Regions from separate parts of the Pandoraea oxalativorans genome, predicted to be linked through region 1. Evidence: riboswitches for the same ligand, from Rfam matches in the RefSeq annotation. Region 1 holds a riboswitch; the other holds the start of a gene.
The links. A riboswitch is a leader RNA that binds a small molecule or an ion and turns the genes downstream of it on or off. The one in region 1 is predicted to bind thiamine pyrophosphate.
Positions count from the first base shown of each region.

Region 2: it holds a riboswitch for thiamine pyrophosphate, as region 1 does, so the genes downstream of both, MB84_RS22815 (FAD-dependent oxidoreductase) here and thiC (phosphomethylpyrimidine synthase ThiC) in region 1, are expected to answer to the same signal.

Region 1 is NZ_CP011253.3:4,323,473-4,339,618, reverse strand. It holds gene recD (exodeoxyribonuclease V subunit alpha) at 1-202, shown strand, start outside; gene paeA (polyamine export protein PaeA) at 150-1,511, opposite strand; gene MB84_RS19085 (hypothetical protein) at 2,011-3,141, shown strand; gene thiC (phosphomethylpyrimidine synthase ThiC) at 3,318-5,234, opposite strand; TPP riboswitch at 5,308-5,406, opposite strand; gene MB84_RS19075 (hypothetical protein) at 5,506-7,161, opposite strand; gene blaOXA (OXA-62 family carbapenem-hydrolyzing class D beta-lactamase) at 7,464-8,342, shown strand; gene wrbA (NAD(P)H:quinone oxidoreductase) at 8,415-9,047, opposite strand; gene MB84_RS19060 (hypothetical protein) at 9,182-9,475, opposite strand; partial or broken gene MB84_RS19055 (LysR family transcriptional regulator) at 9,732-10,681, opposite strand; gene MB84_RS19050 (bile acid:sodium symporter family protein) at 10,906-11,973, shown strand; gene MB84_RS19045 (DEAD/DEAH box helicase) at 12,281-13,789, shown strand; gene gluQRS (tRNA glutamyl-Q(34) synthetase GluQRS) at 13,918-14,763, opposite strand; gene MB84_RS19035 (sulfurtransferase) at 14,898-15,782, opposite strand; gene dnaE (DNA polymerase III subunit alpha) at 15,957-16,146, shown strand, end outside.
Region 2 is NZ_CP011253.3:5,156,921-5,173,066, reverse strand. It holds gene MB84_RS22850 (glutamate synthase subunit beta) at 1-59, shown strand, start outside; gene MB84_RS22845 (MFS transporter) at 540-1,880, shown strand; gene MB84_RS22840 (NAD-dependent epimerase/dehydratase family protein) at 1,993-2,817, shown strand; gene MB84_RS22835 (SMP-30/gluconolactonase/LRE family protein) at 2,814-3,746, shown strand; gene MB84_RS22830 (MFS transporter) at 3,912-5,171, opposite strand; gene MB84_RS22825 (SDR family NAD(P)-dependent oxidoreductase) at 5,298-6,017, opposite strand; gene MB84_RS22820 (ABC transporter ATP-binding protein/permease) at 6,314-8,098, opposite strand; TPP riboswitch at 8,358-8,477, shown strand; gene MB84_RS22815 (FAD-dependent oxidoreductase) at 8,617-9,774, shown strand; gene thiS (sulfur carrier protein ThiS) at 9,791-9,988, shown strand; gene MB84_RS22805 (thiazole synthase) at 9,990-10,835, shown strand; gene MB84_RS29170 (thiamine phosphate synthase) at 10,897-12,099, shown strand; gene MB84_RS22795 (GNAT family N-acetyltransferase) at 12,124-12,627, opposite strand; gene MB84_RS22790 (ABC transporter ATP-binding protein) at 12,969-13,787, shown strand; gene mlaE (lipid asymmetry maintenance ABC transporter permease subunit MlaE) at 13,784-14,551, shown strand; gene mlaD (outer membrane lipid asymmetry maintenance protein MlaD) at 14,605-15,144, shown strand; gene MB84_RS22775 (MlaA family lipoprotein) at 15,151-16,056, shown strand.

The DNA.
Region 1 (16,146 bases):
GGTGTTATCGAGAGAACTGATCTATACGGGGGTCACGCGTGCGCGCCGGGAGGCGTGGCTATATGCGCCGTGGCCGGTGATCGCCTCGGCCATCGCGCGCCCGACGCAGCGCGATGGCGGACTGACCGACCGTCTGACGGAGGTGCTGACTACGATGTCTGATTCTCCGACGGATTCGCCTTCAGCTTTGCCGCTGCGATAGCGGCCTCGGCAACGGCACCGATGCGGGTGACGAGCAACTGGTCGATCTTGTAGTTGTCGATGTCGACCACTTCGAACTTGTAACCCGCCGCCTCGGTGGCTTCCGACTTCTTCGGAATGCGCTTGAGCTGATAGATCATGAATCCGGCGATGGTCTCGAACTCACCCTCGCCGGGGAGTTCGTCGATATCGAGCGCCTTTTTCACGTCCTCGACCGACGTGACACCGTCGACGAGCCAGGAGTGTTCGTCACGCTGCACGATCTGGTCTTCGTCGGCCGGGTGGACGACGTCGCCCATGAGTGCGCCAACGATGTCGTTAAGCGTCACCACGCCGACCACCAGACCGTACTCGTTGATGATGACGGCGAAGCCTTCCCGGGTTTCCTTGAAGCGTGCCAGCGCTTCGGACAGGTTGAGCGTGTCCGGGATCACCAGCAGTTTCTTGGCGTAGAGACGGTCCAGATTGCGGATTACGCTGGAGAGGTCTTCGCTCGCAATGCGCTGGAGCAGGTCCTTCGAGTCGACGTAGCCGAGCACGTTGTCGATTTCGTCGCGACACACGAGATACTTCGAATGCGGACTTTCCGTGATTTTCTGACGGATGCTGCGCTCGTCTTCGGCGATGGTGAAGTACACCACGTCGTCGCGGAAGGTCATGACCGAGCCAACGGTGCGCGACTCCAGTTCGAACACGTTCTCGATCAGATGCAGTTCCTGCTTGCGTAGCACACCGGCCTGCGCTCCGGCGCCGACCATTGCTGCGATGTCTTCCGACGTGATGTTGTCGATCGCATGGGTGGGCAGCTTGAACATGCGCAGAAACAGATTCGCTACACCGTTAAAGAGATAGACCAACGGGCGCAGGACTTTGAGGCAAAGCAGCATCGGATCGATGATGGCCATTGCGACGCGCTCGGGATTGACCATGGCGAGACGCTTCGGAATCAGATCGGCGAACTGGATGAAGGCGATCGTAATGAACAGGAACGACCCGATGCCAGCCAGTCGGAGCGCGAGCGCCTCATCGGTGAATGGCGATAGCCAATCGAACAGATAACCGGTGAGGAAGCTCTCGCCGAGCACCCCGCCGAGCACGGCGACGGCATTCACGCCGATTTGGACGACGGTGAAGAAGTTGCCGGGCTGTTCCTTGAGCGCGAGCACTTTGACCGCCTGTTCGTCGCCCTTCTCCATGAGCACCTGGAGTTTGGTGCGCTTGGCGGCAGTGAGCGAGATTTCGGAAGCGGAAAAGAAGGCGCTTGCCAGCACTAGCAAGAGAATACTGAAAAGAAAGCCATAACCGCTCATATTGTTGTCCCTGTAAGTGCGAGTGCGGATACATAGCCGCGACGCAGGCCGGACCGGTTCGCACGGGAGTGGGTCCGGGAGCAGGGAGACATTTCGAAACAAGGCCGGCGGGCCATCATTTTGAGATGCCTTCGGGCTGGAGCGCGGGCGCAGCGTACCCGCAGGGCGGGTCGCGTCAGCCGCGTCGGCTGTACCGCTGTCCGATAGCATGCCATAAGTTCGGGGCACTCCGACAGCGCGATCCCCGCGTACCGGAAGCCCACCGCGCGCATTCGGACGGCCCGGCTGTCCACTCCGAGGCGGTCGCTTGCACGAGCTGCGAGAGTCCGCGTGCAGAACCGAAAATTCCCGAACGACCGTTCGGGCATCGTGGACGCCGTCTCGAGCACGCCTGGCGGCGCCATCCGAGTCGTGTCGGCGTCTGTGGGTCCGGCGCAGGCGACGTCGAGACCGTGGTGCACGCCACGCATCTCCCTTTCCCCTATTTGAGGACTTATCGATGACTTTCGGTATGCAGTTAGCGAATCACGCGTCCGCCATGGGCGGCCTTGCCCCGATGCCCGTCACACTTCATCCCGCCGGACTCAACAACGTCGCAGGCATGCCGCTCACGCGCATCGCAAACATACGAGGCGCTGCCTTGGAGCATCCCCGGACCGTGGGGGCGTCGCAGGCGAGCGCTGCAGTGCAAGCAACGGGTCACGCCAATCGCGACACGGGGCGTTTTCAGTTCGCGGCCGACTTCACGGCCGATCTCGCGGACGTATCGTCGCAGGAGGGGCGGGCCGGTGAGACATCTTCGGGCAGGCTCGTGGACGTCGACAGTGTGGATGTCCTTGAAGCACCGATGACCGGGGACGTGCTGGGAACCCTTCTCGCACCGCGCGTCGCGCAACCGGTCCTGTCGCCTGCGGCGCTGGCAACACTGCACGTCTGTGCCAGTGCGCATCAGGTCAGCACTCGCGTCGCCTCGCTGGACGGGCGCAATCACCCGGTCGTCATGCCGGACGGACGCAGCGAACGCGCGCAAGTCTGTCGCGACATCGTCAACGGTTCGTTGCTCGGGACCGACGGACGTAACGGCACGGTGCCGTACGAGCCGACGCGTGCCGACGTAACGAAGACGGTGGCGGACACGGCGCGTCGATGGACCGGCAAGCCCGCACTGGCAGGCAAGAAGGAATGGTCGACGGCATGTCTCGTGCGCGAGACGCCATCCAAATTCATTGGCAAGCTGAATGCGCGTCTGCAAGGCGGCACGCGTCCCATGCCTGCGAGCGAAAGGACCGAGTGGATGCTCCGTGTGGGGTTTGCCGCCGGGCTGCCGATGCATCAGGCGATCGTGCGCGGCGATCTGCCCGCGTCGATCGGGTTGGGCACGGACGAGTGGGCGAAGCTCGCGCTCGGCGTCGAGCAACTGGGCGAGCGTCACTGGGAGATGCGTCACACCGAAGTGATGGATGCCGCAGCCATGCCCGCGACGAACACGGAGGCGTTCACGGCGCTCGCAACGTCGATGCATTCGGTCGCCAAGCACATCGCCACAGAGCGGCTGCGCAACTATCTCACGCAGCGTGGCGTGCCCACGGTGCCAGCCGCAGTCACCAGCGAATCGCCTTCCGTCGTATAACGACGGGGTCAAACCTGTCGGCAATGCCGTCTGCCTGACTTAGGCAACGGCAGTCGACGACGTCATCGAAACAAAAAACGCGCCCGGTATCACCCGGGCGCGTTCTTTGCTGCGCGATGGTTTGCCGCACTCGGCAGCGACTTCGATGCTCGCTGCCGCGCACGTTCTCGCGTTAATCAGGTGCGACGATAGATTTCCGCACCGCTCTTCACGAACTCGACCGCCTTGACCTCCATCCCTTGCTTGAGGGCGGCTTCATCGGTGAGCCCCTGCTTGGCGGCGTAATCGCGCACGTCCTGCGTGATCTTCATCGAGCAGAAGTGCGGTCCGCACATCGAGCAGAAGTGAGCGACCTTGGCCGAATCCTTCGGTAGCGTCTCGTCGTGGAATTCACGCGCCTTGTCCGGATCGAGACCGAGGTTGAACTGGTCTTCCCAACGGAATTCGAAGCGTGCCTTCGAGAGCGCATTGTCGCGAATCTGCGAGCCCGGGTGACCCTTGGCGAGGTCGGCCGCGTGGGCGGCGAGCTTGTACGCGATGATGCCTTCCTTCACGTCGTCCTTGTTCGGCAATCCAAGGTGTTCCTTCGGCGTGACGTAGCACAGCATGGCGGTGCCGTACCAGCCGATGGTGGCCGCGCCGATACCCGACGTGATGTGGTCGTAACCCGGAGCGATGTCCGTCGTCAGCGGTCCGAGCGTGTAGAACGGGGCTTCGTCGCAGTACTCGAGCTGGAGATCCATGTTCTCCTTGATGAGCTGCATCGGCACGTGGCCCGGGCCTTCGATCATGACCTGCACGTCGTGCTTCCACGCGATCTGCGTGAGTTCGCCCAACGTCTTGAGCTCGGAGAGTTGCGCTTCGTCGTTGGCGTCGTAGATCGAGCCGGGACGCAGGCCGTCGCCCAGCGAGAACGCGACGTCATACGCCTTCATGATTTCGCAGATCTCTTCGAAGTGCGTGTACAGGAAGCTTTCCTTGTGGTGGGCGAGGCACCACTTGGCCATGATCGAGCCGCCGCGGCTGACGATACCCGTCATGCGGTTAGCCGTCATCGGCACATACGCGAGACGCACGCCGGCGTGGATCGTGAAGTAGTCGACGCCTTGCTCGGCCTGCTCGATAAGCGTGTCGCGGAACATTTCCCACGTCAGGTCTTCGGCCTTGCCGTTGACCTTTTCGAGCGCCTGATAAATCGGCACCGTGCCGATCGGCACCGGGCTGTTACGCAGGATCCATTCACGCGTTTCGTGAATGTGCTTGCCGGTCGACAGATCCATGACCGTGTCGCCGCCCCAGCGGATCGCCCACGTCATCTTGTCCACCTCTTCGCCGATCGACGACGTCACGGCCGAGTTGCCGATGTTCGCGTTGATCTTCACGAGGAAGTTACGGCCGATGATCATCGGCTCGGATTCCGGGTGGTTGATGTTGTTCGGGATGATGGCGCGCCCGCGTGCGATCTCGTCGCGCACGAATTCCGGCGTGATTTCGGCGGGAATGCTGGCACCGAAATGCTGACCCGGGTGCTGGCGGGTGAGCAGCTTCGCGAGACGCTCGCCTTGCGGGCCCGCGGCGCGCACGCTTTCGATGTACTCCTGACGGCGCAGGTTTTCACGAATCGCGATGTATTCCATTTCGGGCGTGATGATGCCCTGACGCGCGTAATGCATCTGCGTCACGTTCTTACCCGCCTTGGCGCGGCGCGGCGTGCGGTGCAGGCCCGGGAAACGCAGATCGGCGGTCGCGCTGTCGTCGGCGCGCTCGCGGCCGTAGGCCGAGGACAGGCCCGGCAGGGCTTCGGTGTCGCCGCGCTCTTCGATCCACTTCGCGCGCAGCGCGGGCAGGCCGGAGCGGATGTCGATGGTCGCGTTCGGATCGGTGTACGGGCCCGAGCAGTCGTAGACGTAGATCGGCGGATTCTTCTCGCCGCCGAAGCTCGTCGGCGTGTCGGCTTGCGAGATTTCGCGCATCGGGACCTGAATGTCCGGGCGCGAGCCTTCGACGTAGATCTTGCGGGAATTGGGCAGCGGTGCGATCGCGGCTTCGTCCACGCGCGCGTTGGCTGAGAGGAACTTCGGATTGGCGTTCATGCAATGTCTCCTGGCGGGGCACGTGTTGACGCCGACAATTTCGGCGCAAAGCGGCTCAGGAGCATGAACGGGGGCGAGGAATTTCTACGCTCCCTGCGCTGGCATTATCCAGATCAGGTTCTAAGGGTATTTCTCACCCACAACTCACGTTGCAGGACCCCTGCGCTTAGCTTTGCGGCAACGATACACCGACACGCGGGGCAAAACAAGCACGATGTGTCCCGAAAAACGTGAACTGGAAATGGTGCGGTGCGACATATCGACGGGCGTGTCAACCCTCCAGCGCCACCCGCACCTCGCGTTGAAAATCGCGCGGCATCAGGCGTAGCGCATCACGGAAAAAGCGCCGGTCGGGCGGCGGCAGCATCGGCAGTACACGACCGAGCGATTGCGCGGCGTGGAGTGCCTGCGGCGAGTCGCCATCCTGATGCAGCGCGAACCACAGCATTTCGAACCACAGATTGGCGAGCTGCAACGGCTCGAAGCGCACGCGTCCTTCCTCGTGGTCGGCGAGTGTGGTGGCCACGACATCCGTCCAGCGCAGGAAACCCTTGGCGCGCGAGAAGGGCGCGCCGAATGGCTGGACGGCATCGAGAAACGCATCGACCGCGAGGGGCGTACTCGCGCGCAGCGTCTCCAGATCGGGATCGCGTCGCACCGGGACGGCACCACGCGCTATGCGCAGCAGGAACACCGTATTCCAGACGGAATTCCCGCCTACGCCGAAGCGGTCGCAGATCCACTCCGACAAACCGATCCACCGCAATGCCTGACGCTGGACGTCGGCCGCCGCAAGCCTTCTGCCCGGATCGATCAGCGCCTCTTGCCAGAACAGCCAGAGCGACAAGCCGATGTTGGCGGCGACGTGCTGGGCCAGCTCGATGGAGTCGGCTTCGAACGCCGCTTGCAGGGCGTCGGAGAAGGCCGCCAGCGCATCGGCGGCGGATTGCGCTCGGGCAGGCATCGGGCCGTTGCGCGCGGCGTGCGACTTGTACAGCAATGCCTGGAGATTGCGGCTCTCGAAGCGAATGCGCGGGTTGTAGACGAGGCACGGGGCGAGCGATGCGTCGTCGCTGATGCGTTGCAGATGCGCGAACGCACCCGCCTCGTCACGTAATGCGTAGGCCTGCCATGCCTGCACGATCCAGTGCATGGCGCGTAACGTCGGCGAGCCGGGTTGGCTCGCACCGAAGGTGGCCGCGAGCGTGGCTAACGTCTGCTTCGTGCGCGCGGCGTCTCCCATGCGACGCCACACGATGGTCTCGGCGAGCAGCGCAATGCCACGCTGTACGCCGTCCACGGCACACACCTGCGCTGCATGGAAGCACGGGATTGCGCCTGTGCGCTGGCGTCTGGCTTCGCTTTGCGTCGAAGGCGGCGGCGGCGCGAAGAACACGCCGTCCTGCATGTCGCGCTTGCCGAGCGTCAGGTGATGCCAGAACGCGATGTCCTGCATGACGTAGTCGAGTGCGGGCGACTGGGCGTCGGGCGCGCTGTCCTGCGGCAAACCAAGAAATGCGGCGATTGCGCGGCGTGGATCGGCAGGTGTCGTGTCGCCGATGACGATGACGATGCGCGACATCTCGTGCGCAGCGAGCCAGAACGGTCCTTTGCCACGTCCGCGCGTCGGCAGCAAACGCACATCAGCATGATGGTCGTCGCCCGAGCCGACCGCGACGCCCCATCGCGCAAAGTCCGAAAACGCGCGGCTGATGAGCATGCGCAGATCGCCCCCGAGGCCCGCCTGATCGAAACGGATCTTCAGCGACGCAAGCGTTACCGGCGACGCCTCGAAATGCGCCGCGTAATAGACGCGCATCAGCAACCACAGGCTTTGGTATCGCACCGGCTGACCGTCGATTTTCTGCGGCGCGTCGAGTCGCACGACCAGGGCGGAAGGGAGCGACGGCTCGGAGGTGTCGTTCATGTTGACTGAGTGACTTGGGCAGCAAGCTTGGCAGGGACCGGTGCCGTGCGTTGTGGCGCGAACGGCGTGCGCACGTCCCACGCATTCATGGAAGGGGCGAGCCGATGATACGGCGGTTACGTCGGTTACGGTAGCTTTGCTTTGCAGCTATCGAAACCCACACTAAGCTGCAAACGCTTTCGAAAAAGTAGTGCCTGGCCAGCGCGACTCGTATCGGCAGCGACGACGTTTCGACGTCGCTGCCACACTCGGTGTGTCATCTTCATGTCACCACCGGTCTTCTGAAAAATAAGGATAACGAAATGAAACGTATTCTCTCTCGCTGGCGACGCGTGACCATCGTGCTGCGTCTGGCGTCGGCGCTCGTCGCGCACGGTCTTTTGGCCTCGCCGGCGCACGCGCTGGAATTGTCGCAGGCGTCCGTGCCGGGCGCACCTTCCGTGGCCGCCCCCGTCAACTTGACCGAGCGTGCCGACTGGGGCAAGTTCTTCGCGGCGGAAAACGTGAAGGGCACGGTCGTTGTGCTCGATGGCAAGACGCAGACGTATCAGGCATACGATTCGGCGCGCGCCGAGCGGCGCATGTCGCCGGCGTCGACGTACAAGATCTTCAACAGTTTGCTGGCGCTGGAATCGGGCGCGCTGAACGACGAGCGCGAGACGATTCCGTGGGACGGAAAGCCGCGCCGGATGAAGACGTGGAATGCGCAGATGAATTTGCGAGAGGCGTTTCGCGTGTCTTGCTACCCCTGCTATCAAGTCGTCTCGCACAAGATCCCGCGCGCGTATGCGCAGGCGAAGCTCGACGCCGTCGGGTACGGCAACCGGACCATCGGCCGTGTGAACGACACCTATTGGGTGGACGACAGTTTGCAGATCTCGGCGCGCGAGCAAGTCGATTTCCTGCAACGTCTGGCGCGCGGCACGTTACCGTTTTCGGCGCGTTCGCAGGACATCGTCCGGCAGATTTCCATTGTCGAGGCGAATGCCGACTATGTGCTGCACGGCAAGACCGGCTGGTTCGTCGACAAGAAGCCGGATATCGGCTGGTGGGTGGGCTGGCTGGAGCGAGACGGCAATCTGACGATGATCGCGCTCAACATCGATATGAACGGAGACGCCGACGGGCCGAAGCGTGCGCGTATCGTGCGCGAGGTGCTGAAGAACCTGAAGTTGATCTGATTCCGATGCCGTACGACGCGAACGCCGGCGGGCGTCGCGTCGCACGCATTGCCGGAGACTGGCCGACGCGTTTTACAGCGTGCGTCCGTGTTTGAGTGCCGCGGCGATTTCCGCGACGTGACGGCCTTGCGTCCTTGCAATCGTCAACTCGTTCTCGCTCGGCTGACGTGAGCCGTCGGCGGCTGCGAGTGTCGTGGCGCCGTAGGGAGAGCCGCCGGTGATCTCTTTCATATTGGTGAGCGCTGGCTCGGTGTACGGCACGCCGACGATGATCATGCCGTGGTGCAGCAGCGTGGTGTGGAAGCTGGTGATGGTCGTTTCCTGACCGCCGTGCTGCGTCGCGGTGCTCGCGAACACGCTGCCGACTTTACCGGCGAGCGCACCTTTGGCCCAGAGGCCGCCGGTCTGATCGAGGAAGTTGCGCATCTGCGCGGTCATGTTGCCGAAGCGCGTCGGGGTGCCGAAGACGATCGCGTCGTACTCGGGCAACTGGTCGACGCGCGCGACGGGCACGCTGGCGAAGGCAGCGCGTGCGGCCTTTGCGCCGCTCTTTTCCAGCACGTCGTCGGGGACGAGTTCGGGGACTTGCATGACATCGACGTCGGCGCTGGCGACGCTGCGTGCGCCTTCGGCGACTGCTTCGGCCATCTTGTAGATGTGCCCGTACATGCTATAGAACACCACCAGGATCTTGGCGTTGGCCATGGAATTCTCCTTTGGGGTCGAAAGATGCCAGCGTCGCGGACCGTCGGCCGCGCGAGGCGAGCCGTTCCATCATAGTCGACGCGGGTGACGCTTTGGCGTAGCCGCGACCCGCTTCAGCGTAACCGCGACTCGCTTCAGCGTAACCGCGACCCGATAAGGCAACCCAGCGCCAACGCTGCCATAAGCACCGTCACGCTCGCTGAGAGGCCGCCAGCCAGCGCGAGTCCCGTGGCGGCGAGCCCATGCGCCATCACGGCCGCAGGCACGAGTAGCGTGGCGCTCACGACACACCAGCGCATGACGTAGCGCCACATGAAGCGACTCACGATCTGCATACGCGCGTCGAGTTGATGCCGCTGCCAGAAAGACAGATCGGCTGCCGCGTGGAAGAGCCACAGCGGGCTGAAGTATTTGATGAACAAGTCCATGACGCCGTACCGGAAACACAATGCCCGCACGGCGCGGGCATGTCGTCGAGGCACGATGGCGGGGCAGACGCCCGATGGCACATTCACGCACTTGGGGGGGAGTCGACGCATGGGTATTGTAGCAGGCGCTCACTTACTTTGATGTGTCGACACCCGCCCCGATAAGGCATTTTTTTGCTGAATTTCGCTCAACGGCACGCAAACTCCATGTATCCGCCTGTTATTCCCATCATGTCAAGGAGAGGCGCCTGGCGTGTCACTTGCGAGGCTTGCCCGACGCAAGCGGGTGTGGCGTGTTGGCTGTGATCTGCTGGATCAATTCCCAGACGGACTGCGCGGCGGGGGAGAGCGTCCGGTTCTTGCGGCGTACCAGCATGATGGTACGGTCGATCTGTGGCGTGAGCGGCAAGGCCACGAGCCGGCTGTCTGCCTCCGGGCCGTTCGCCGCGAGCCCGGGTATTGCAGGCAACGCCAGCGCAGGCATGATGCTGATGCCGATACCCGCTTCGACCATCCGGAAGACCGTGATCGCGTGCCCGACTTCCTGCGCCACCTGACAGTACGCACCGTGTTCGGCCAGTGCGCGGTCGATCAGCGGTCGGCTGCCGGACGCGTAGTCGAGCAACACCAGCTTCTCGCCATTGAGTTCCTTCCACGTCACCTCGGTCTGCTTCGCAAAGCGATGTGAGCGATCGCATACCACGAGAAACGGCTCGACCATGATGGGTTCGCCCACCAGATCGTCCATACCCTCCGATGCGACGATCACGCCAAAATCGACTTCGCCGTGTCGCACGCTGTCCGTCGCGAGCGTCTGGACCTGATCGCGCAGCATCAGGGTGATGTCCGGATAGCGGGCGGCGCACGCCGAGATGCATTCGGGCATGAGATTCGCGGAAATGTCGGCGCGCTGGCCACGCGCACCCGGCCGCGACGCTCCTCCGCCAGCCCGTGCGTGTCGCGCAGGGCGCTCTCCAGTTCGTCGAGCACCCGGGCGAGGGTGGCAGAGAGGCTAGCGCCCACTTCGGTCAGTGTGACCTCCCGTGTGGTTCGGTCGACCAGCTTGAGCCCGAGTTCTTGCTCCAATTCCCGGATGCAGCGGCTCACGGCTGGCTGAGTCAGGCCGATATCCTCGCCCGCGCGGCTGAAACTGCCGTGCTCGGCCACTGCGAGGAACACTTTGAGCTGGCGCAGCGAGATATTCATGCGTCTTTGGTATGAATAAAATTTTTAAATGAATTTGTATTTTAACTACCCTTGCGCTCTAATACGTAAAAACCCGTAGCGCGAGCGCACACTTCCGGTCACTTTCCTGTCATTTTTTGACACAGTCGACCTCGCTGGCGGCCCCCAATGCCGTCGCGTCCCGTGTTCTGGCGGAACGGGCTTTGTCATTTCAGACGTATCCGAGAGAGTATTCAAGAGCAACGATGGCCAGACCGCGTTTCCTTCCCGACAATTTCACGTTGATGCTGGTGGCTGCCGTTGCGCTGGCCAGTTTCCTGCCTGCGCACGGCGAGGGCGAAGTCGCCTTCAACCTGCTGACCAACGTGGCGATTGCCGCATTGTTCTTCCTGCATGGCGCGAAGCTGTCGCGCGAAGCCGTGCTCGCTGGCGCGACCCACTGGCGTTTGCATCTGCTGGTGTTCGCCAGCACGTTCGCCATTTTTCCGATCGTCGGCGTGGCGCTCAAGCCCGTGCTGTCGTGGATGGTGACCCCGGAGTTGTATCTGGGCATCCTCTTCCTGTGCACGCTGCCCGCCACGGTTCAGTCGGCCATTGCCTTTACCTCGATGGCGCGCGGTAATGTACCGGCCGCGGTGTGCAGTGCCTCGGCGTCCAGCCTGTTCGGCATCTTCATTACGCCGCTGCTGGTCGGCCTGATCGTGATCCATCACGACGGCACCGGCGGCGCGTCGCCGTTCGACTCCATCGGCAACATCATGTTGCAACTGCTCGTGCCGTTCATTGCCGGGCAGTTGTCGCGCAAGGCTATCGGCAAATGGGTGGAGCGCAACCGCGGGCTGCTCAAGGTCGTGGATCAGGGCTCGATTCTGCTGGTGGTCTATACCGCGTTCAGCGAAGCCGTGAACACGGGGCTGTGGCATCAGATTCCCCCGCTGGCGCTGCTGGGCCTGCTGGGCTGCTGCGCAGTCATTCTGGCGATCATGCTCGCGATCACGACGTATTCGGCGCGCTGGCTCGGATTTTCGCGAGAAGACGAGATCACCATCGTCTTCTGCGGTTCGAAAAAGAGTCTGGCGAGCGGCATTCCCATGGCCAAGGTGCTGTTTGCGACCGGCCCGCTCGGCGCGATTGTCCTGCCGCTCATGCTGTTCCATCAGATGCAACTGATGGTGTGCGCGGTGCTGGCGACGCGTTACGCCAATCGCCAGCGGGCTGCGCAGGCGGCGAAAGCCGTCGCGGGCAAAGCCGCGCCCGGTGCCAAGTCCGGCAAGCCGGAGAGCGGCAGCGCCAACGCGGGCGCGGGCCGCTGAGCGCCTGAAGCGCATGTGCCTGGACGCATTCGCCAACGCCTGACCCCACGTATTATCCGATCGACACGGCCCGGCAAGGGCCGTTGTCACACGTTGGTCGTGCGCAAGTGCTAGAATTGCGTCTGTTTCGCTTCTTGACGACCACCCCGGTCCGGCGGCGCCCGACGCATCTGTTACATGACAGACCCCTCTCGCGCCAGCCTTGAGCATGGCGCGCAGCGCCCCTTGAATCTTCGCGAGTGAGCTTTGATGCGGAAACCCTTCCGCGTGGCGGCCCCCGTTTTTTTAAAAGAGATGTCCCTTCATCATGGCTGATGTAAATGCTGTTCCGATCCCCGGCTTCGATAGCTTTGGGCTGCATGCGGACATCTTGCGGGCCATCGCCGAGCAGGGCTACACCCAACCGACCCCCATTCAGGCACAGGCCATTCCGGTGGTGCTGTCCGGTCGCGACGTCATGGGTGCCGCACAAACCGGGACCGGCAAGACTGCCAGCTTCTCGCTGCCGATCATCCAGCGCCTGCTGCCCGATGCCAACACGAGTGCATCGCCCGCCCGTCACCCGGTGCGCGCGCTGATCCTCACGCCGACGCGCGAACTCGCCGATCAGGTGGCTGACAACGTGCGCTTGTACGCGGCTCATACGGCGTTGCGCAACACCGTGGTGTTCGGCGGCGTCGACATGAATCCGCAGAAGGATGCCCTGCGCCGTGGCGTCGAAATTCTGATCGCCACGCCGGGCCGTCTGCTCGACCACGTCGAACAGAAGACGGTGAACCTGAGCCAGGTGAAGATGCTGGTGCTCGACGAAGCCGACCGCATGCTCGACATGGGCTTCCTGCCGGATCTCCAGCGCATTCTGAATTTGCTGCCGAAGCAGCGCCAGACGCTGCTCTTCTCGGCTACGTTCTCGAACGACATCAAGCGGCTCGCATCGAGCTACCTCGCGAACCCGGTCACGATCGAAGTGGCGCGTCGCAATGCGACGGCCGATACGGTCGAACAAGTCGTCTACGAAGTGGATGAAGACGACAAGCGTGCGGCTGTGGTCCAGATTCTTAACGAACGCGATCTGAAGCAGGTCATCGTGTTCGTGAACAGCAAGGTCGGCGCAAGCCGTCTGGCGCGTCAGCTTGAGCGTGACGGCATCGTGACGGCCGCCATTCACGGCGACAAGTCGCAGAACGAGCGTATGCAGGCGCTCGAGGCGTTCAAGCAGGGGGGTATCCGCGCGCTTGTGGCGACCGACGTCGCTGCACGGGGTCTGGACATCTCCGATTTGCCGGGCGTCATCAACTACGATCTTCCGTACAACCCGGAAGATTACGTGCACCGCATCGGCCGTACCGGTCGTGCCGGCGCGTCCGGCGAAGCGCTCTCGCTGTGCGCACCGGACGAGCGCAAGCAACTCGTGGAAATCGAGAAGCTGATCAAGCGCGAACTCAAGCGTGGCGAGTTGGTGATGGAGCGCCGCAGCCGTTCGCGTGACGACCGTGGCGATCGCTACGAGCGCAGCGACCGCGGTGAGCGTGCGGAACGTGGCGAGCGCAGTGATCGTGGCGAGCGTCATAGCCGTCATGACGGCCTGCGTGCTGGCCGTAGCGGCGGCAGCACGCCGCGTCGCGTGCGTCCGGAAGATGAATTCTTCTACAAGCCGTACGAGCCGTCGCCGTCGGCGGGTGAGTCGCAGCGCGACCATCGCACGTCGATCGACGCTGCTGCACCGACGACCTTCGGGGCGCCGTCGGAAAAGGCCCCCAAGCGTCAGGTCGCCGCACTGCTCGCGGGCTTCCCGCGCAAGGCGCAGGACCGCTAAGCAAAGGGTGAGCGCCGGGTGCGGTCGTCTCGGCGCCGCGCGGTCGTCGAAAAAAAGCCAGCGTAAGCACGCTGGCTTTTTCATTGGGCCGTCCCATCCGAACGGGACGGGACAGTGAGCCGAAGATGTCAGCGGGCGTGCTGCGCCTGCCACGCGAGCGTGGCTGCCGCGTAGAAATCATTGCGATGGGAGACGTCGGCGAGTGCCGCTGGCAGCCCGAGGTGCGAGGCCGCTTCCTTGAGGGCTGCGAGGACCGCGTCGGGTGTATCGAGCGACAGCGGCGCGGCACCGTTCTGCTTGCTCAGCTTCTCGCCGTCGTCGGCCATGACGAGCGGCACGTGCAGATAGCGAGGCGTCGGTGCACCGAGGCAGGCTTGCAGGTAGATCTGACGGGCGGTCGAGTCGAGCAGGTCGGCCCCGCGCACGATGTCCGTGATGCCCTGCAACCGATCGTCGACGACGACCGCCAACTGGTAAGCCCACTGTCCATCGGCACGCTTGAGCACGAAATCCCCGACTTCCGTCGCGAGGTCCTGCGTGTGCGATCCCATCCAGCGGTCTTCGAAGTGCATATGCGCGGCGTCGCCATCCGGCACCCGAAGACGCCATGCGCGCGCCGTCTTGCCGTGCAGACCATCGCGGCAGGTGCCCGGATAAGCCAGCGTGCTGTGACGCGCATGCACGCGCGTGAGCGAGTCCGCGATTTCGCGACGGGTACATCCGCAGGGATAGACGCGACCATTTGTCGTCAGGGACGCGAGCGCCTGCTCGTAAAGCGCATGGCGACGGCTTTGCCAGACAATCGGTTCGTCCGAATGCAGGCCGAGACGCGTGAGCGTGTCGAGAATGTTGTCGGCCGCACCGGGCACGCAGCGCGGTTCGTCGAGATCCTCCATGCGCACGATCCAGACGCCCCCGTGCGCGCGGGCGTCGAGCCAACTGGCCAGTGCCGTGACGAGGGAGCCGCGATGCAGCGGTCCGGTCGGGGAGGGAGCGAAGCGTCCGCGATAGGTGCCGACGCTTGCGCGGGCCGACGACGTCGGGGCGTCGGCGGCTGGAGGGGCGGATGAGGCGGCGTCGTGCGCCGAAGCCTGCGCCACCCGGGGTCTCAGGCCAACGTTGCCGCCACAGCCGCAGCGGTATCGGCGGCGGTGGCGCTTGCCTTGTCCCGCACGCAAGCCGGGCACTGCTCGCCTTCGATGTAATCGGGGCTGCGCTGGCCCTCAGCTGTCACCACGGCGCGGCAGGCGAAGCACTGCTTGGTCGTCGACGGGGCGAGGTCCGGCGTGAGCGCGGTGCGGTAGTCGAACACGAAGCAGTCGCCCTGATAGTGCGCGCCGCCCACCTCCTCGAAGTACTTGAGAATGCCGCCGTCGAGCTGATACGTGTGCTCGAGCCCGATGTCGCGCATATAGATGGCGGCCTTCTCGCAGCGGATGCCGCCGGTGCAGAACGACACGATGGTCTTGCCCTCGAAGTCTGCGCGATGTGCGGCGATAACGTCAGGGAATTCCGAGAATTTCGTAAGGCGGTAGTCGACGGCGTTGTCGAACGTGCCCACGTCCACTTCGAAGTCGTTGCGGGTGTCGAGCATCACGACCGGACGACCTTCGTCGTCCTGTCCGGCGTCGAGCCAGCGCTTGAGCGTGGCGGGATCGACGCCCGGCGCGCGTCCGTCTGCCGGTTTGATGACCGGCATCTTCATGGTGATGATCTCTTTCTTCTGGCGCACCAGCATCCGGCGGAAGGGCTGATCGTCGGAGAGACTTTCCTTCACTTCCAGATCGGTGAACCGCGCGTCGGCGCGCAAGCCCGAGAGGAAGGCGTCGATCGACTCGCGCGACCCCGCGAGGAACAGGTTGATGCCTTCCGGCGCGAGCAGGATGGTACCTCTCAGGTCGAGCGCGTTGCAGCGCTCAAGCAGGGCCGGGCGCAGGGTCGCGATGTCGTCGAGCGTGACGAACTTGTACGCAGCGATGTTGACGATAGACATGGCAACGAAATTCCGCAAAAGCGTGAAGCAATAAACCGCCATTATCGCCGATTCGGTGCAAGTTCGCGCTTGATTCAGGACAAAGCCGGGCAAATGAGGGTGACGCTGGCTTTGCACGCGGGCCGCTGCGAGACAGCCCGGGCGCGCGGCGAAATCCGGCGACGCCGCGTTACAATACGGCCCATGTCAGAACCTCGCTTCGTCCACCTCCGTCTCCACTCCGAATATTCGATCGCCGATGGCATCGTGCGGCTCGACGACGTCGTCAAGGCCGCCGCCCGCGACGGCCAGGGCGCGCTCGCGCTCACCGATCTCGCGAACATGTTCGGAGCCATCCGTTTCTATAAAGAAGCCCGTGGCAAGG
Region 2 (16,146 bases), 830 kb from region 1:
GTCAATGCGCCCGTGCCGTGGACGAGTTCCTGATGGGCCATTCGGAACTGCCGCGCTAAGGTCTGGCTAAGTTGGACATGCGCACCTTCGGGTGCGTACGGTTTGTGCCTGCCAAAACCACAAATACGGGGTGGTTGTGATTTGAGAGGAGGGGCGCGGAGGTAGGCATCTGCGTCACTGTGAAGAAGCCGTCCGGATGGAAACGTCCGGGCGGTTTTTTCTTGCCTGTTCCTCCCGTGTCGCCCGCCGTGCGTCGCCACCCCGCGGATCCTCTAAATTCTGTAGATCGCTAAATATAAGACGTCATACAACAAGACGTCATTTCGTCGCATTCACATGTGAGATAACTCTCCCAACATGTGCAAACTTCAGTATTGATAAGGCTTTTAGCGGCGCGATGGTGAATCCGCTGAAAGACTAGGGATTATCCGTAAACCGCGTAATCTTTCATTGTCATCGTACATCTTCTGACGTAGGATGCCTCTCCAAGCAAGCGCGATGCTTGCCATAAAAATATCCACGAAAGAGAGACAACCATCATGGCACTGAAGATCAAAGGCCTGCGCTGGTGGATGATCGGACTGCTGACGCTCGGCACCGTCATGAACTACCTCGCACGTAGCTCGCTTGCCGTCGCCGCCCCCACGGTGATGAAGGATCTCCACATCACGACCCAGCAGTACGGCTGGATCACGGGCGCGTTCCTTGTGCTGTATCCGATCGGCGCCCCCATCACCGGTTATCTGATGGACCGTATCGGTCTGCGTCTGGGCTTCCTGTTGTGCGGCGTGATGTGGTCGGTGGTTTGCATGCTGCATGGTCTGGCCGACGGCTGGGTGGGTCTGTTCGTGCTGCGCGGTCTGCTGGGTCTGGCCGAAGCGTCGTTCATCCCGGCGGGCATGCGTGCCGCCGCGTTCTGGTTCCCGTCGAAGGAGCGCGCGCTCGCCGCCGGTATCTTCAACATCGGCACGTCCATCGGCGCGATCCTCGCACCGCCGCTGATCGCGTGGTCGATCCTGCGCTACAACTGGGAGACGGCATTCGTCATTGCCGGTGCACTCGGTCTCGTGTGGGGCGTGCTGTGGTTCGCGTTCTATCGTCACCCGACGGATCACCCGGCGCTCTCGCAGGCCGAGTCCGACTACATCAATGAAGGCCGCGTGGTCGATGCCGCCGCCGATGCCCGCAAGCCGAACCTCGGTTCGATCCTGCGTCAGCGCAACTTCTGGGGCATCGCGCTGCCGCGCTTCTTCGCCGATCCGGTGTGGGGCACGATCGTGTTCTGGATGCCGCTGTACCTCAATCAGGCGCGCGGTTTCGATCTGAAGACGATTGCCGCGACCGCGTGGTTGCCGTTCGTCGCGGCCGATATCGGGTGCCTGATGGGCGGCACGGTGTCGGTGTGGCTGAACAAGCACTTCAAGATTACGATCTTCAACGGCAAGCGCGTCGTGTTTACCATCGGCGCGATCATCATGACGGCGATGTGCGGCGTGGGCTTCGTGAAAGACCCGATGACGGCGATCTTCCTGCTGTGCCTCGGCGGCTTCGCGCACCAGACGCTCTCCGTCACCGTGATCTCGATGTCGGCCGACCTGTTCCAGCGCAACGAAGTGGCGACGGTCACCGGTCTGGCGGGGCTGTCCGCCGGGATCGGCAACCTGCTCTTCACGCTGGTGATCGGCACGTTTGTGACGGCAGTCGGCTACGCGCCGTTCTTCGTGGCACTGGGGCTGGGCGATCTGATCGGCGCGGTGATTCTGTGGACGGTGGTCAAGCCGCATATCACGGGCACGGCCACGCCGTCGCCGGTGCAGGCGCAGATGCGTAAGGGCGGGAACGGTGCAGGTGTCGACGTGAACCGGACCGCGAATGCCTAGCCAGCGAGACGACTGAAGATTTAACGTACGCCGCGCCGCACACTCCCCCCTTGGGTGTGCGGCGCGGGGTCGGTTTTGTTGTACCGATGAATCAGGAGCAAAAAGGATCACTATGAGCCAGACTTCCGGCAAACCCTTCCGCCGTCTTCTGCTGACTGGCGCTGCGGGCAACCTTGGCAAACAACTGCGCGGCAAGCTCGCAGAGTGGGCGGACATCGTGCGCGTGAGCGACATCGTGCCGATCACCGACACTGCGCCGCACGAAGAGTCGATGCAGGTCGACCTCGCCGACCGTGCGGCCGTGCACGCGCTGCTCGAAGGCGTCGATGCGCTGGTGCATCTCGGCGGCGTGTCCGTCGAAGCACCGTTCGACGACATCCTGCAAGCGAACATCCTCGGTCTGTACAACGTCTACAGCGCCGCGCAGAAGCAAGGCGTGAAGCGCATCATCTACGCCAGTTCGAATCATGCCGTCGGTTTCCATCCCGTGACGGAAGTGCTCGACGTCGACGCCCCGCATCGTCCCGACGGCATGTACGGCATCTCGAAGTGCTTCGGTGAAGACCTCTCGCGTTACTACTTCGACCGCTTCGGCCTCGAGACCGTGTGTCTGCGCATTGGCTCGTCGTTCGAACAGCCGAAGAATCCGCGCATGATGGTGACGTATCTGAGCTACCGCGACTTTATCGAACTCGTGCGTTGCTCGCTGTTCACGAATCGTGTCGGTCACGCGATCGTTTACGGCGTGTCCGACAACCCGACGCTGTGGGTCGACAACACCAAGGCGGCGTTCCTCGGTTTCCGTCCCCAGGACAGCTCGGCCGAGTTCGCCGGTCTATTCCCGGCCAAAGCGCCCGATCCGCAAATGGACGACTGGACGCAACGCTTCCAGGGCGGCCCGTTCGTGCTGATGGGGCCGATGGAGCCCAAGGCATGACGGGGGACGGCGTCTGCATCGAGCGCCTGGAGCCGTCGCGCGAGACACCTCACGCGGTCGGCGAAAGCCCGCTATGGCGTGCCGATGAACAGGCGCTCTACTGGGTCGACATCCCGGTAAGGCAACTGCATCGCGTAACGCCCGCCAATGGCGAACACCGTCAGTGGACATTCCCCGAGCAGGTCGCATGCTTCTCGTTCGACACAGCGGGCACGTTGCTCGCCGCGTGCGAAACAGGCGTGTTCGCCGTGCAGTTGGGCGCGCCGGGCGATGTGGCTGCGTCGGCGTGGACGCGTCTGGCCGCGCCCGAATTTCCTGCTTCGGGCATGCGCTTTAACGATGGACGTTGCGACCGTCAGGGCCGCTTCTGGGCGGGCACGATGGTGGCGGATATGTCGCTCGCAAGCGACGCGGGTTCGCTCTATCGCTTCGATGCAAAGGACGGACTGTCCGCACAGCTCGTCGACGGGCTCGTCACGCAGAACGGCCTCGGCTTTTCGCCGGACAGCCGAACGATGTATCTGAGCGATTCGCACCCGACGGTGCGTCGCGTGTGGGCGTTCGATTTCGATGCGGACAGCGGCACGATCCGCAACCGTCGCCTGTTCGTCGACATGAACCAGTATCCGGGGCGTCCCGATGGTGCGGCCGTCGATGCCGACGGGTGTTACTGGACGTGCGCTAACGATGGCAGCCGTCTGCTGCGCTTCACGCCGGTGGGCGTGCTGGACCGCGAGATCGTGTTGCCGGTATCGAAACCGTCGATGTGCGCGTTCGGTGGGCGCGACTTCGACACGTTATTCGTTACGTCGATTCGCCCCGGCGCGAATGCGAACGAACACGACGGCCATGTCTTCGCCGTGCGATGCGGTGTGCAAGGATTGCCGGAAGTGCCCTATTCGGGCGCGCTGCCGGTAAGAAGCGTGTAGGCGGGGGTACGAAGGTGGCGACGCCGCGCAGTAGTGCACAAGCGGCGCGCACTGAAGCGGGTCCGGGTTGGCTGGCTTACACAACGGCCATCCGGTGAGGCGGCGGGACGTCGGGGCGATCGTGGTGTTCGCGCCGGCGTCCCGTTTTGCCATGCAGACGGTGGGTTAATGCACGAAGTCAGTCGAGACGAGCGACTTGCCGCGCGTCTCGGGCAGCAGCAACGCGCACACGACGACGAGCAGATAGCCGCCGCCCGCGACCATCCCGATGGCCTTCACGAGCGAGCCGGTCTGCGCGAGTGTGCCCACTGCGATGGGGAAGAACGAGCCGATGCCGCGCCCGAGGTTGTAGCAGAAGCCCTGACCCGAGCCGCGAATGTGGTTCGGATACAGCTCCGTGAGATACGCACCGATGCCCGCGAAAATGCCCTGCACGACGATGCCCAGCGGGAAGCCGAGCAGCAGCATCGCGCTGTCGGTGATCGGCAGCATCGTGTACACCATGCCGAGTACGAACGACGCGACGGCGAAAAAGATGAACGCGCCACGGCGTCCGAGCTTGTCCGAGAGAATCGCTCCGACGATGTAGCCCACGAACGATCCGACGATCAGCACGATCAGGTAGGCGCTCGTGTTAAACACCGACAGACCGCGCACCGTCTTCAGATACGTCGGCAGCCACGTCGTGATCGCGTAATAGCCACCGAGCATGCCGGTGCACAGCAGACTGCCGAGGATCGTCGTCTTCAGATGCTCGGGCGCGAAAATCTGCGTGAAGTTGCTCTGCAACTGACCCTCGGCGATCTTGCGGCGCGTTTGCGTGAAGATCTCCGGGTCCGACACGTTGCGGCGCACGTAGACGATCCACACCGCAGGCAGAATCCCGATCCAGAAGCACGCACGCCATGCGTAGCCTTCATCGAGCACTGCGAAGAAGAACCAGTACAGCAGCGCGGCGGCCGCCCAGCCGACCGACCAGCTGCTTTGTACCGTGCCGACCGCTTTCGCGCGATGTTGCGGCGAGCGGATCATCTCGCCCATCATCATCGTGACGACGGTCCACTCGCCGCCGAAGCCGATGCCTTGCAGCGTGCGCGTCACGAGCAACTGCCAGAACGAGTTCGTGAAGCCGGAGAGGAACGTGAACAGGCAGAAGGTGGCAATCGTCCATTGCAGCACGCGCACGCGGCCGTAGCGATCCGCGAGAATGCCCGCGAGCCATCCGCCGACCGCAGATGAAATGAGCGAGCTGGTCGCGATCATGCCCGCCTCGCCCTTCGTCATGCCCCACGCGGCAATGAGCGTGGGGATCAGGAACGAATAGATCATGAAGTCGAACGCGTCGACGGCATAGCCGCTGAAGCCCGCATACAGGGCCTTGCGCTCCTTCGTGTTGAGTTCTTGGAACCAGGAAAAAAACGCCATGAAAACTCCTCGGTGGATCGTGTGCTTGTCGTTATGTGTGCGACGTGTGGTTGTTGTGTATCGATGCCGGGCATCGAGGGTCGGGTCCACGTCTGACCCGGTGATCGGCGGGTGGTCAGGGCTACATCAGAGTGTCAGGCCGCCATCGACATGAATCACCTGACCGGTGATTTGTCGCGCGTGCGGGCCGAGCAGGAAGGTCGCGAGGGCGGCGATGTCGTCGGGTTCGCAGAGGCGTCCGGTCGGTGTGGCGTCGGCCGCGCGCTGCCATGCGGCCGGATCGATGGCCGAGTGGCCGCTGTCCTTGCGTGTGTAGCCGGGCGCGACGCAATTGATCGTCACCCCCGCGCGGGCGTATTCGGCGGCGGCGCTTTTCGCTAACGCTTCGATGGCCGCCTTGGCGGCGGCTGTGGCCGGAAATCCGGGTTGGTTCGGCGCGAAGCGATGCGCCACGAACGAGCTGACGGCGACCACGCTGCCTTGCGACGAACGTTGGAGATCGGGCAGCGCGTGACGCAACAACGCGGCGAATGCACCGGGCATGGCGGCGAGCGTGCGCGCGAAGGCGTCGTCGTCGATGTCGGCCAGCGACTGGCGCGTGGCGAAGCCCGCATTGCTCACGATCTGGTCGACGGGACCGAAGGCGTCATGCGCGGCGTCGATGAGTCGCGCGGCGGACTGCGCGTGCGTCAGGTCCCCACACCACGTGGCGCACCGCGCGCCTACGTCTTCGCATGCACGACGCACCTCGGCGAGCCGCGCCTGACTGGCGTCGGACGCGCCGCGTGTGTGCAACAACAAGCGGGTGTCAGGGGAAGCGAGACGGCGGGCGATGGCCGCGCCGATGCCGGAAGCGGCGCCGGTGACGACAACGGTGCATCCGTCGCGCTGAGATGAATTCGGCGACCGGCCGGACGAGGAAGCTGGAGGAGTCACGATGAGCCCGGAGTTTGCCTGATGTTTGCCTGCTGGGGTGCTCGTGATTATGCCAAACCGCCTCGGTGCCGGAACAGCCGCGTCAATATTATTTACGAAGTGAACAAAGTGGATGAGTCGCCTGGTGGGAATGGCGTGGGGCGGCGTGAGAGTGTCCGCCCCCAGCGCCGTCATCAAGTCGTCACTATGCCGTCGCTATGCCGTCGCTACACTGCGCCGACGACCCGAGGCGGTTCGATCTCGTTCACCGCGTGCAACGTCATCGTGTGCTGATGGAAGCGGGCCAGCGTGTCGCGATGGGCCACACTGACGATGGCCGTGTCCGGCAGCCGCGCGTGCAGTGCGTCGTACACGGCTTCTTCGGTCTCGACATCGAGCGCGCTCGTCGCTTCGTCCAGAAACAGGAAGTCGGGCTTTTGCAGCAGCGCGCGCGCGGCCGCCAGTCGCTGTTGCTCGCCGCCGGAGAAACGCCGTGCCCAATGCGCCGAGGTCAGCAACGCGTCGCCGTATTGCCCGAGGTTCACGGCGCTCAGGGCTTGGCGGCACTCGGCGTCGGTAAACGTGTCGGGCGGCGAAGGGAACGCGAGCGCGGCCTTGAGCGTGTCGATGGGCAGATAGCTTTGCTGGGAGAGGAACAACACGCGGGCGTTGGCGGGGACTTCGATGCGTCCGCTGCCGAACGGCCACAGACCGGCCAGTGCGCGCAACATCGTGCTCTTGCCGCAACCCGAGCGGCCACGCACCAGCCAGCGCGATCCGGGGGCGAAGGCGAACGAACCGGGAGCCGCGAGCGGCACGCCGTTCGGCAGCGACAGCCGCAGGTCGGCGGCGGTGTAGGCCGCGACGTCGCTTGCCGTCACCACGGCGATGCCGTCTTCGGGGTGCGGCGTGGCGTCGATGACGCGTGTGAATTCGCGCAGACGGTTGATCGTCGCCTTCCAGTCGGCCAGCGTCGAGAAGCTGTTCACGAACCAGGAAAAACCGTCGCTCACTTGCCCGAAGGCGTCGATGATTCGCATCAGCACGCCCAGCGTGAACGCGCCTGCGAAGTAACGCGGTGCTGCCGCCATGATCGGAAAGACGATGGCGATCTGCGCGTAGATCGAGTTCGCGAAGATCAGGCGTTTCGTCACAACCATGATCTGCCACCAGTTCTCGCGCACCGCACCGAACGCCGACTTCAGACGCGACAACTCCGCGCCTTCGCCCCGATAGAGCGCGACCTGCTCGGCCGATTCACGCAGCCGGACCAGCAGAAAACGAAAGTCGGCTTCGACCTGTTGTTGCCGATAGCTGAGACCCACAAGGGGGCGACCGACCTTGAAGATCAGAAACGAACCGACGATGGCGTACAGCGCGGCTACCCACACCATGTAGCCCGGAATCGTCACGTTCATTCCTGCCAGCGCGAAGGACACCGCACCCGAGATCGTCCACAGAATCGTGATGAAGGAGAACAGCGAGACGAGCGTCGTCAACAGGTCGAGCGACAGCGCGAGCGACGAATTGACGAGCGTGCGGATGTCTTCGGAAATACGCTGGTCGGGGTTGTCGGCGAGGTGGTCGCGCTCGATACGGTAGTAGGCGCGATGGGCGAACCATTTTGTGAGGTTCGCGTCCGTCACCCACTGACGCCAGCGGATCTCCAGCATCTGACGGAAGTAAGTGCGAAACGTCGCGATGATGATGAAGCTGAATGCCAGCACCGCAAATTCGACGAGCGACGACTTGAAAACCGGCCAGTTGCGCTTGTCTAGGGCGTCGTAAAAGCCTGCGTTCCACGCGTTGAGCCGAACGTTGATGAACACAACGGCCAGGTTCAGTGCGATCACGAGCGCGAGCAGGCGTCGGCCCTCCCAGCGCTTCTCCGAGACCCAGTAGGGACGGATCAGTTGCCAGGCGGTGGGATGGCTGGGTGGTTTGGGCGGCGGTGTGGCGGTGTCGCCCGAGGGCTGCGGGGCGGAGGGCGTGTGGGTCGGCGTGTTGGCCATGATCGTCGGGCGGCGCAGCCGCAGTGGGGCAACGTTGTTATCTATACGTTTGGCACATATGGCCCATTTGACCGCAGTTCCCGATGGTGCGTTGCACGATTTGAGGCCCGAGCCGCGTGTGACGGGGATTTTCAGTTTACGGACCGTTACAAGCGACCGGAATCACGGGCAGGAGATCTCAAAAAACGAGACGCGACGAGCGTGCAATCGCCCGGGAAGCCAGCTTGCACGGGCGTCGGCATCTATGTTGTAATGGCTGCGGGCGAAACAGGGGTGCTCCGTAATTGGCGTAGTCACGTCAAAGAAGTCGCGGGGCTGAGAGAGACCCTTTGCACCCGACCCGGGTAATACCGGCGTGGGAAGTTTCCGACTCCTCCATTGGGGTAAGGTGGCCATCACCGTTTCGTCCTTTTGCTTTCATGAGGAAAGGGCCCCATGCGTTGCCTTCCACAACATTCGTCGTCTTCCCCTGAGTGCCTGCGCGCCTTCGCCTTGACGGCTTGCGCGGCAATGCGCGTATGAGCGCGACGGCTGCCATTTCCACGTCGCGTCCCGCCGGGTCACGTCCTGATATTGCCGTGCTGGGCGGCGGGCTGTCCGGCCGCCTGCTGGCGTGGCAACTGATTCGCGTCGGCGCGCGCGTGGCGCTGTACGAGCGGGGCGATGCCGATGGCTCGTCCGCTGCTGGCTGGGTCGCTGCCGCCATGCTCGCGCCGCTCGCCGAGGCCGCCGTGGCAGAACCGAGCATCGTCGAGATGGGCGCGGTCGGACTTGAGCGCTGGCCCGCGCTGATCGACGGCCTTCCCGAACACGTCTTCTTCCAACGCAACGGCACGCTGGTCGTGTGGCATCAGCCCGACCGCGCCGAGGCCGTGATGTTCGATCGTCGGATGCGCGCGAATGCACCGCCCGAGCTGCTGCGTGGCGGCGTCGAGCGGATTTCGGGCGCACAACTGAAGGACGTGGAGCCGGCGCTCGCCGGACGTTTCCAGGAAGGCTGGCTGCTGCCGAACGAGGGGCAACTGGATAACCGTCAGTTGTTGCGTGCGCTGGCCGCAGGACTGGCGAAGGCGGGCGCGAACCTGCACTGGCATACCGAAATCGGCGAGGGCGAGTATCCGGACGCCGGTCTGGTCATCGACTGCCGCGGACTGGGCGCACGCGAAGCGCTCACACAGTTGCGCGGCGTGCGTGGCGAGGTTGTGCGCATTCACGCGCCGGGGATCGGCCTGCGTCGCCCGGTGCGGTTGCTGCACCCGCGCTATCCGATCTACATCGCGCCCAAGGAAAACGATCTGTACGTGATCGGGGCGACCGAACTCGAATCGGAAGACATGTCGCCGATGACCGTGCGCTCTGCGCTCGAACTGCTCTCGGCGGCGCACTCGCTGAACCCCGCGTTCGGCGAAGCGCGCATCGTCGAATTGAACGTCAATTGCCGCCCGGCGCTGCCCGACCATTTGCCGCGCGTGCAGTGGGACGGTGCACGGTTGCTGCGTGTGAACGGTCTGTACCGTCACGGCTATCTGCTCGCACCGGCGGTCACCGGCGAAGCATGCGCGTTGGCGCAGGCATTGATGCAAACGAAGGGCGCGCCGTCGGGATCGGCGGACGCGTTCGACTGGGAGACGTGGCGAGCCAGCCGGCCGTGGCCGGAACTGTTTCGTCAGGCATGAGAGGACGCGGTACGCAATGGACATCCATATCAATCAACAGATGCTGAGCGTGGCCGACACGGCGACGCTGGCCGAGGCGCTCGCCGCCTACGGCGCCAAGCCGCCTTTTGCGGCGGCGATCAACGGGCAATTCGTGCCCAAGACGCAGTACGCCGCGCGCACGCTTGCGCAGGGCGACAAGATCGATGTCGTGCAACCGGTGGCCGGAGGCTGAGATGAACGCATTCACCGAATCGAACAACGTGGCGGCAAGCAGTACGCGCGATGCGCTCACGCTCTACGACACCCGCTTCGGCAGCCGCTTCCTGCTCGGCACGGCACGCTATCCGTCGCTGCAAGCGCTGAACGATTCCATCGATGCGGCGCGTCCGGGCATGGTGACGGTGGCATTGCGCCGTCAACTCTCGGGCACCGGGGCGCAAGCATCGGAAGGTCATTTCTGGGAGACGCTGCGCCGCCTCGCGGTGCCGGTGCTGCCCAATACGGCAGGCTGCCATTCGGTGCAGGAAGCGGTGACGACGGCGCAAATGGCGCGCGAAGTCTTCGAGACCGACTGGATCAAGCTCGAACTCATCGGCGACGACTACACGCTGCAGCCCGACCCGTTCGGTCTGGTGACGGCTGCCGAGCAACTGATTCGCGAGGGCTTCAAGGTCCTGCCGTACTGCACGGAAGATCTGGTGCTGTGCCGTCGGCTGCTCGACGTCGGCTGTCAGGCGCTGATGCCGTGGGGCGCGCCGATCGGCACCGGCAAGGGCGTGATCAATCCGTACGGTCTGCGCCTGCTGCGCGACCGTCTGCCGGACACGCCGCTGATCGTCGACGCGGGCCTCGGCTTGCCGTCGCACGCCTGTCAGGTGATGGAGTGGGGCTACGACGGCGTGCTGCTCAACACCGCCGTTGCGCTCGCCGCGCAGCCGGTGGAGATGGCCGGTGCGTTCGCGGGAGCGATCAAGGCGGGACGCGCCGCATGGCTCGCGGGTCCGATGGCCGAGCGCGAGAGCGCCGAAGCCAGCACCCCGGTCGTGGGTGTGCCGTTCTGGCATCAGTCCGGTAGCTGACCTCTCCCGCTTTCATGACTAACGGCCGCGCGATGCGAGGCCGCATCAACAAGGATTTTTCATGACGACGCACGCTGACGCCGCCGGGTCTGTACCTATGCGGCACGTGCAATGCCTGCCCACCGACGCATCGCTCGCGGTGGCCTGGCAGCAGGCCGGCGACGCGATCCGCGCGCGCCTCGCACCGTGGCCGGACGAGGCGACGTCGCCGCAATGGCGTTTGCATGCCGAGACGCCCGTCAGCGCGGGGCGGTGCGATGTCGTCTGGCTGCCGCTCGTGCCCGAGCATGGATTGGGCACGGCGGCGGCCGTCAGGGTGGACGCATGGCGTGCGCAGGGTGCGGTCGTGCTTCGCTCGCACACGCTCGCGCACGGACACGTGGAAGACACGCTGTACACGCCGGATGGCGTCTATCGTGTGGCGGGTGTCGACGATCCCGCATTCTTTCCTGCGTTTGCAGCGTTTCTGGACTGCGGATTCGAACCGCACGACGCACTGGTGCTCGGCCGCGCATGGCGTACGGACGGCAGTCATGCGCGTGCGGAAGACGTCGACACGCTGGGCGCATGGCCGACCGTGCTCGAGACGTTCCCCGCCGTGCTGGGGCAGGTGCCGTCGCCCGGCCACTTTCCCGCGTGCCCGGCGCGACTGGGTCTCTACCCGGTGCTGCCCGACGCCGATTGGTGCGAGCGCATGGCCGATCTTCAGGTCGGCACCGTGCAGCTGCGCATCAAGGATCCGGCGCATCCGGGACTGCGTAGCGAGATCGCGCGCACGGTGGCGGCCGGCCGCCGCGTGACGCACGACAGCGCGTGGTTCTTCAACGATCACTGGCGCGAGGCGGCGCAGGCCGATGCCTACGGAGTGCATCTCGGTCAGGAAGACATGGCGGCGCTGCGCGCCGACGAAGTCGCGACGCTGCACGCGAGCGGCATGCGGCTGGGCATCAGCACGCACGGCTATTACGAGATTCTCGCGGCGCATCACTTTCGTCCGAGCTATCTGGCCGTCGGCGCGGTGTTCCCGACGACGACCAAGGTCATCGCCACCGCACCGCAAGGGCTGGCGAAGCTGGCGCGTTACGTGAAGCTCATCGCGCCGCATTACCCGCTGGTGGCGATCGGTGGCATCGACGCGACCAACCTGCCGCAGGTGCTCGAGACCGGCGTGGGATGCACGGCCGTCGTGCGCGCCGTGACGGAAGCCGCCGACGTGGCGGCCGCGGTCCGTTCGATGCAGAACGAATTCGCGCGACGCGTGTGAGTTTGCGGTGCACCTGCGCTGTGATTACAGTTCGCGCGTCATGAAGACGGCGCCATCGCCATAGCCTGCCAGTTTGGCGGCGATCTGTGGCGAGACGTCTGCCGTCGCCCGATATCCGAAGCGCGCCCAGAACCCCTGCGATTGCTGCACGGCCACCAACGCCGAGGCGCGCAGGCCGAGCGATTGCGCCGCCGACAACGCGGCGGCATAAAGCTGACCGGCCACGCCCGCGCCACGTGTGCGCGGTGCAAGCGCCATGTCGTGGACGTACCAGCAGTCGGGGGTGTCCGGCAGCGCGTCGAGGACGGTGTCCAGTGGCGGCGGCGCGGCCAGACGCCACGGGTGCGTGAACAGATAGCCCGCGATGGCCGCTTCCGTCGGTCCGGCCGTTCCCGCATCCATCGCCACCCAGCAAGTCTGCGGCGACAAGGCCAGACGCGAGGCGAGGGTAGCTTCCGACTCCAGCATCAAGTCGGCGTACGCCAGTGCCTGGACTGTCAGCACTTGGGGAAGGTCGCCGGGTTGCATCGGACGAATCCGAAAGTCCGGTGTCGCCGTAGACTGCGGCGCGACGGGGCGAAAAGAGGGAGGGGTAGCGCGGGACATCCCGAAGAACGATAACGAGGGCGAAACGTCGTATTGTAGCAACGGCGCAACACCGGCGTGGGGGCAGAAAACGATAAGTCCTTGGTGCCGTTGGGTTTTTGCGGCGTTACGCCTATTGGAACGTTAACGCAGCAATACGTCCGGGGCCTGTAGAATCCCGCGGGGCAGCGTCGTTCCTTGCTTTCGCCGACCCGGCGTGGGCGGCATCGAATGGCAAACCCCCCTATAATTGGCGTTTTGCGCCGCACTATAAGACCCGAAACGTGCCTACCCCGAATCCGGAAAATCTGCTCGAACTGCGCGACGTCAGCTTCGGTTATGGCGAGCGTTTGGTGCTTTCCGGGCTGAATATGCGGTTTCCCCGCGGCAAGGTCATTGCGGTCATGGGCGGCTCCGGCTGCGGCAAAACGACCGTGTTGCGTCTGATCGGCGGTCTCGTGCACGCCAGTCGGGGGCAGGTCGATTTCGACGGGACCGACGTTTCCACGCTCGATCGCGACGGCTGGTATCGCTTGCGTCGCCGCATGGGCATGCTGTTCCAGTTCGGCGCGCTGTTTACCGACATGACGGTATTCGACAATGTGGCGTTTCCGCTGCGCGAACACACCCGTCTCGACGAAGATCTGATTCGCGATCTCGTGCTGATGAAGCTCAACGCCGTGGGCCTGCGTGGCGCACGCGATATGAAGCCCGCCGAGATTTCGGGCGGGATGGCGCGTCGTGTGGCGCTGGCCCGCACGATTGCGCTCGATCCGGACCTCGTCATGTACGACGAGCCGTTCACGGGGCTGGACCCGATCTCGATGGGCATCACGGCGAACCTGATCCGTAAGCTCAACGACGCGCTGGGCGCGACGTCGATCATCGTCTCGCACGATGTCGCCGAGACGTTCGCCATTGCCGACTACATCTACTTTATTAGCGAAGGCCGTATCGCCGCCGAGGGCGCGCCCGACGCGCTGCGCGCCTCGAACGACCCGACGGTGCGCCAGTTCATCGACGCCCAGCCGGACGGCCCCGTGAAATTCCAGTATCCCGCGCCGCCGCTCGCGGAAGATTTCGGTATCGGAGCGCGTGCATGATTACCACCATCGGCAGTTTTGTCCGCGGCCATGTCGAGCGCCTGGGTTACGGTGCGCGCATGTTTCTGCGCATGCTCGGATCGAGCGCCGCGTTGCTGCGCCGTCCGCGTCTGGTGACGGACCAGGTTCACTTCGTCGGCAATTATTCGTTCGTCATCATCGCCGTCTCGGGCTTGTTCGTCGGTTTCGTGCTCGGCCTGCAAGGCTATTACACGCTCAACAAGTACGGCTCGGAGCAGGCGCTCGGTCTGCTCGTCGCGCTGTCATTGGTGCGTGAGCTGGGGCCGGTTGTCACGGCGCTGCTGTTCGCCGGGCGCGCGGGCACGTCGCTCACCGCCGAGATCGGTCTGATGAAGGCGGGCGAGCAACTGACCGCCATGGAGATGATGGCGATCGACCCGATCGCCCGCGTGGTCGCGCCGCGTTTCTGGGCGGGCGTGATCGCCATGCCGATCCTCGCCGCGATCTTCTCGGCGGTCGGCATTTTCGGTGGCTACCTCGTCGGCGTCGAGATGATCGGCGTGGATTCCGGCGCGTTCTGGTCGCAGATGCAAGGCGGCGTGGACGTATGGTCCGACGTCGCGAACGGCGTCATCAAGAGCATCGTGTTCGGCATTGCCGTCACCTTCATCGCGCTGTATCAGGGCTTCGAAGCACAGCCGACGCCGGAAGGCGTGTCGCGTGCTACGACGCGTACGGTCGTGCAGGCATCGCTGGCCGTGCTCGGCCTCGACTTCCTGCTTACGGCACTCATGTTCAGCTAAGAGGCCGGCTCGCCTGCCAAGACATAGACAGACAGTTTGCGCACACTGACACAATGAAAAAACACCCTCTCGACTTCTGGGTCGGCCTGTTCGTGGTCCTCGGCTTCGCCGCCCTCCTGTTCCTCGCGCTCAAAGCGGGCAACATGAGTTCGCTGTCGTTCTCGAAGACGTATCCGATCACGGTGCGGTTCGACAACATCGGCGGCCTCAAGCCGCGTGCGGCCGTCAAGAGCGCCGGCGTGGTGGTGGGGCGCGTGGCGTCAATCAAGTTCGACGACAAGCGCTATCTGGCCGACGTCACGCTCAATCTGGATTCGCAGTACCAGTTCCCGAAGGATTCGTCGGCGAAGATTCTGACGTCGGGTCTGCTCGGCGAGCAATACATCGGACTTGAGCCTGGCGGCGACGATCAGATGCTCAAGGGCGGTGATACGATCACGCTCACGCAGTCTGCCATCGTGCTGGAAAACCTGATCGGCCAGTTCCTGTACAACAAGGCAGCAGATGCCGGCGGCGCTCAGGCGGGCGACGCATCGGCAGCACCGGCGGCAGCGCCGGCGGCTGGGGCAGCACCGGTAACCCAAGGAAAATAAAAGAAAATGACCAGCTTCCGTACTTCGGCAGTGTTGGCCGCTGGCGCGTTGGCGCTGGCAGGCTGTGCGACTGTCACGAACCCGAACCCCGCTGACCCCATCGAAGGTTTCAACCGTTCGATGTACAAGTTCAACGACACGCTCGACAAGGCCGTGCTCGTGCCCGTGGCAAAGGGCTACCGTTTCACGGTGCCGGAACCGGCGCGCGACATGGTCACGAACTTCTTCTCGAACGTGGGCGACGTGTACAACCTCGCCAACAACCTGCTTCAGTTGCAGATCACGGCCGCCGCGCAGGATCTGATGCGCCTGACGATCAACACCTTCTTCGGTGTCGGTGGTCTGTTCGACTTCGCTACGCCGGCCGGCCTGCCCAAGCACAGCCAGGATTTCGGCGTGACGCTGGGCAAGTGGGGCTTGCCTGACGGTCCGTACCTCGTGCTGCCGCTGCTCGGCCCGAGCACGGTGCGCGACAGCGTCGGCATGGCTGGCAACATGTTCATCGACCCGACGTCGTATATCAAGCCGGACTGGATCAGGTATTCGCTGTACGGTGTGCGTCTCGTGAATACGCGCGCCAACCTGCTCGACGCGTCCAACCTGCTCGAAGCCGCCGCGCTCGATCCGTACTCGTTCACGCGCGACGCCTATCTCGCACGTCGCAAGTATCTGGTGAACGGCGGTGCGACGAGCGATACGTCGCTGCCGAATTACGAAGATGAGGACGGTGCCGGTGCTGCCGGTGCAGCCGCAGCGGGTGGCGCCGGTGCGCAGCCGATGCCCGCCGCCAAGCCCGCCTCGGGCGCGAGCGCCCCGGCGCCCGCCTCCGGTGCGCAGGCCGAACCGGACGCGCCGCAAGGCTCGCCCGTGCCGGGCAAAATGGTGCCGGGTGGTTTGCCCTTCCGTCGTTAATCGTTACCGATCGTCGATAACTGTCGTTGCATCGGAGTTCGGCGCTTTAATCGCGTGGTAGCCGCGTGATCGCTACGCGATAGGCGCGCC